DNA from 2 places in the Streptomyces sp. NPDC001889 genome. Region 2 is predicted to be linked to the other one. Evidence: riboswitches for the same ligand, from Rfam matches in the RefSeq annotation. Region 2 holds a riboswitch; the other holds the start of a gene.
What was found. Region 2 has a riboswitch for S-adenosylmethionine ahead of ACWCRA_RS18320 (aminotransferase class V-fold PLP-dependent enzyme). Riboswitches for the same ligand answer to the same signal wherever they lie in the genome.
Positions count from the first base shown of each region.

Region 1: it holds a riboswitch for S-adenosylmethionine, as region 2 does, so the genes downstream of both, thrC (threonine synthase) here and ACWCRA_RS18320 (aminotransferase class V-fold PLP-dependent enzyme) in region 2, are expected to answer to the same signal.

Region 1 covers NZ_JBSFER010000020.1:169,536-171,926, reverse strand. The annotation lists gene thrC (threonine synthase) at 1-1,241, opposite strand, end outside; SAM riboswitch class I at 1,258-1,406, opposite strand; gene ACWCRA_RS23940 (glucosyl-3-phosphoglycerate synthase) at 1,546-2,391, shown strand, end outside.
Region 2 covers NZ_JBSFER010000014.1:220,666-223,056, reverse strand. The annotation lists gene ACWCRA_RS18320 (aminotransferase class V-fold PLP-dependent enzyme) at 1-1,139, opposite strand, end outside; SAM riboswitch class IV at 1,350-1,467, opposite strand; gene trpD (anthranilate phosphoribosyltransferase) at 1,774-2,391, opposite strand, start outside.

The DNA of each region.
Region 1 (2,391 bases), on a different contig from region 2:
GTCGCGGTGGGCCCGGTGGTCGGGGCCACCGCGTCCAGGGTCTTGAGGCCGTCACCGGTGTTGAGGACGACGGTGGTCAGCGCGGGGTCGAGCACGCCGGCCTCGATCAGCTTCCGGGTCACGCCCACGGTGACCCCGCCGGCGGTCTCGGCGAAGATGCCCTCCGTGCGGGCCAGCAGCTTGATCGAGTCCACGATCTGCTCGTCGGTGACGTCCTCGACGGCGCCGCCCGTGCGGCGGGCGATGTCCAGGACGTAGGGCCCGTCGGCGGGGTTGCCGATCGCCAGCGACTTGGCGATGGTGTCCGGCTTCACCGGGCGCACCACGTCGTGCCCGGCCTTGAAGGCCGCCGCCACCGGCGAGCAGCCCTCCGCCTGGGCCCCGAAGATCTTGTAGGGGCGGTCCTCGACCAGGCCCAGCCGGATCAGCTCCTGGAGACCCTTGTCGATCTTGGTGAGCTGGGAGCCGGAGGCGATCGGGATCACGATCTGGTCGGGCAGCCGCCAGCCGAGCTGCTCGCAGATCTCGTACGCCAGCGTCTTGGAGCCCTCGCCGTAGTACGGGCGCAGATTGACGTTGACGAAGCCCCAGCCCTCGCCGAGCGGATCGCCGATCAGCTCCGAGCAGAAACGGTTCACATCGTCGTAGTTGCCCTCGATGCCGACCAGCTCGCCGCCGTAGACCGCGGCCATGACGACCTTGCCCTGCTCCAGGTCGTGCGGGATGAAGACACAGGAGCGCAGGCCCGCCCGGGCCGCCGCCGCGCCGACCGCGCCGGCGAGGTTGCCGGTGGAGGAGCAGGACAGGGTGGTGAAGCCGAAGGCGCGGGCCGCCTCGACGGCGATGGCGACGACCCGGTCCTTGAAGGAGTGGGTCGGGTTGCCGGAGTCGTCCTTGATGAACAGCCCGCCGGTGACGCCCAGTTCGCGGGCGAGGTTGTCGGCCTTGACCAGCTTGGTGAAGCCCGGGTTCAGGCTCGGCTTGTCCGCCACGCCGGCGGGGACGGGCAGCAGGGGCGCGTACCGCCAGATGTTCTCCGGACCGGCGGCGATCCGGGCGCGCAGCGCCTCGGGGTCACCGGACGGGAGGTCGTAGGCGACTTCCAGCGGACCGAAACAGGAGGAACAGGCGAAGATCGGGCCCAGAGCGAAGCGCTCACCGCACTCGCGACACGAGAGAGCCGCTGCGGGGCCCAGGTCGACGGGGGTGACGGGGGTGCTGAGGTCAGTCTGAACAGCCATGGAGGGAGGCCCTTTCTCCTCATCTTTCCCATGGCGAGGCTCGCCATGAGACGGATTTGGCACCTTCCCGAGCCGGGAGCCTCACGCGCTGAACAGCGACTGAGACCGGCTGGAGGGTTGCCGGGGCTTCAACGGGCCGTATCCCTCTGCCCCTCTGGATGAGCGGTATTCGATTGTGAACACGGGACCCGACCCCGACATGCGGTGGGCATCCGTGTTGTTCAAGACTGTAACCGAAGGGGTGGACGGTTGAGATAGTCGTCCGAACCGCGAGATGCGTCACAGCTGTGGGGAGTGGGCGAACGTGCTCGACGAGACAGAGCGCTGGCTGACCAGGCGTTCCTGGTCGGCGGCCGACCGGCCGCTGCCCCGGCTGCTCGCCGCGAAGCGGGCCGTGCCCGCCACGGTGAGCGTGGTGCTGCCCGCGCTCAACGAGGAGGCCACGGTGGGTGACATCGTCACCGTGATCCGCCGGGAGCTGATGGAGACCGCCCCGCTCGTCGACGAGCTGGTGGTGATCGACTCCGGCTCCACCGACCGCACGGCCGATGTGGCCGCCGCGGCGGGTGCGCGGGTGGTGCACCGGGACGCGATCCTGCCCCGGATTCCCGCCGTCGCCGGCAAGGGCGAGGTGCTCTGGCGGTCACTGATGGTCACCCGCGGTGACATCGTCTGCTTCGTCGACGCCGACCTGCGGGACTTCTCCGCCGACTTCGTCTCCGGGATCGTGGGCCCGCTCCTGACCGACCCCGGCATCGACTTCGTCAAGGCGATGTACGACCGCCCCCTCGACGACACCCCGGGGCAGGGCGGCCGGGTGACCGAGCTGGTGGCCCGGCCACTGCTCAATCTGCACTGGCCGCTGCTGGCCGGGTTCGTCCAGCCGCTGGGCGGGGAGTACGCGGTCCGGCGCGGGCTGCTGGAGCGGCTGCCCTTCCCGGTGGGGTACGGGGTGGAGCTGGGCCTGCTCGTCGACGCCCTGCACACGGTGGGCCTGGACGCCCTCGCCCAGGTCGACGTGGGCTCCCGCAAACACCGCCACCAGGACGGCCAGGCCCTCGGCCGGATGGCCGCCGCGATCTACCGGACCGCCCAGCTCCGGCTGACCCGGGGCCATCTGGTGCGCCCCTCGCTCACCCAGTTCGAGCGC
Region 2 (2,391 bases):
GGGTGGGCGCAGAAGAGGCCGTCCCGGACGCCGATGCCGTACTCGGCGGAGAGGGCCGCGGCGAAGTGGGAGCTGTTCCAGCCCTCCACCACGAAGGAGATCACTCCGACGCGCGGGGCGTCGTCCCCGAACAGCGAGAGGACTCTGACCTCGGGGACCTCGGCGAGACCGGCGAGGACGGTGGAGACCAGCTGCTGTTCGCGGGCGACGAGGGTGTCGAAACCGGCCTCGGTGAGGGCCTTGCAGGCGGAGGCGATGGAGTAGACGCCGATCACGTTCGGCGAGCCGGCCTCGTGGCGGGCGGCGGTGGTGTGCCACTCGACGTCGACCCCGCCGTCGGCACGGCGGGCCACCTTCCGGGAGGCACCGCCGCCCGCGAGGTAGGGCTCGGCGCCCTGGAGCCAGTCGGCGCGCCCGGCGAGGACACCGGAGCCGAAGGGCGCGTACAGCTTGTGCCCCGAGAAGGCGACCCAGTCGACGTCCAGCTCACGGACCGAGAGGGGGTGGTGGGGGGCCAGTTGGGCGGCGTCGAGGACGATCCGGGCGCCGTGGGCGTGGGCGGCGGCGGTGAGTTCCCGTACGGGCCACAGCTCACCGGTCACATTGGACGCGCCGGTCACACAGACCAGCGCGGGGCCGTGGGGGTCGCGGTCGGCGAGGGCGCGCTCCAGGGTGGTGACGGCCTCGGCGGGGGTGCGGGGGGCGTTGAGGTAGGTGACGCGGGCGTCACGCCACGGCAGCAGCGAGGCGTGGTGCTCGGTCTCGAAGACGAAGACCTCGCAGCCGGCGGGGAGCGCGGCGGCGAGCAGATTGAGCGAGTCGGTGGTGGAGCGGGTGAAGACGACCTGGTCGTCGTCGCGGCAGCCGAGGAACTCGGCGACGGTGGCGCGGCTGTTCTCGAAGAGGTCGGTGGAGAGCTGGGAGAGATAGCCGGCGCCCCGGTGGACGCTGCCGTAGTACGGGGCGTAGGCGGCGACATCGTCCCAGACGCGCTGGAGGGCGGGGGCGCTCGCGGCGTAGTCCAGGGCGGCGTAGGTGACTTCGCCGCCGGTGACCAGCGGGACGGTGACATCGCGGCCGAGGACGGGGAGGGGGGCGCGGAGGGTGGTGTCGGCGGCGGTGTTGGAGCGTGCGGACATGGCGAGATCTCCCGGCGGGACAGGCGGAATGGCTTCTCTGGCGGTACGCGTGGGCGCGCCTCGGGGGCGCTCGGCGTACGGGGGTGCCTCGGCGCACGCGGGGATGTCCGCGTGGGTGGAGGGTGTGCTGAAGAAGGGGCGTTCAGCCCTATCGCATTCGCTTGCTCACGAGACTGCTCCCTTGAGGACCAGGACCCCAGGGCGTGCAGGGGTCCGCGCTTGCCGCGGACCTCGCTGCCCACGGCCTGGTCTTCACCCGGGGCACCCCGCCACGGACGGAGGGTTGCCGGACAGCGGGCCGGGGCCGTAGTCGCTGTCGCTCATGACCTGCGAAGACGTTAAGCCACCCACAGTTCCCGGCGCAACCCTGTCCCGTATCCCGGGATGTCGATGCCTCTGCGCCGAGGCCGGAGTCAGCCGCGCCCGCCGGACCGGCCCACGCCTGGCCCCGCACCCGACCCCGCCGAGCCGGCGGCGGCCCGGCACCGCCGGAGAACCCGGTGGGGGTATCGCGCCGTCGCGGGGGAAAGAAGGGGCAACAGCCCACCACCGGGTGAGCGAGGCCCCCATCCCGCCGCGGCGGGAGACCACCACGACGGCGGGGGCCGGCGGTGCCCGCCCTCCCCCGGAGGGGCTACGCGTTGGTCGCGGTGATCCAGTGGGTCAGGGCGCTCGTCGCCGCGCCCGAGTCGATGGCCTGGGCGGCGCGGGTGACGGCCGCGGCGAGCTGGTCGGTGAGAGCGGCGTCGGTCGGGGTGAGGGCCACCAGCGCCGCCGCCGAGTTCAGCAGGACCGCGTCCCGCACCGGCCCCTTCTCCCCGGCGAGGACCCGCCGCGCGACCTCCGCGTTGTACGAGGCGTCCGCGCCCCGCAGGGCCTCCATCGGGACGAGGGGAATCCCGATGTCCCGGGGGTCGAAGGCCTCCTCCCGCACCGAGCCGTCCCGTACCACCCACACCCGCGACGTCGCCGTCGTCGTCAGCTCGTCCAGCCCGTCGTCCCCCCGGAACACCAGCGCCGACGAGCCGCGCTCGGCCAGCACCCCCGCCAGGATGGGCGCCATCCGGGCGTCGGCGACGCCCGTCGCCTGGGCCTTCACCCGGGCCGGGTTGGTCAGCGGACCCAGGAAGTTGAAGACCGTACGCACTCCGAGCCCCTTGCGGGCTGCCGCCACATGCCGCAGCGCCGGGTGGAACTTCGCCGCGAAGCAGAAAGTGATCCCCGCTTCCTCCGCGACCTCCGCCACCCGCTG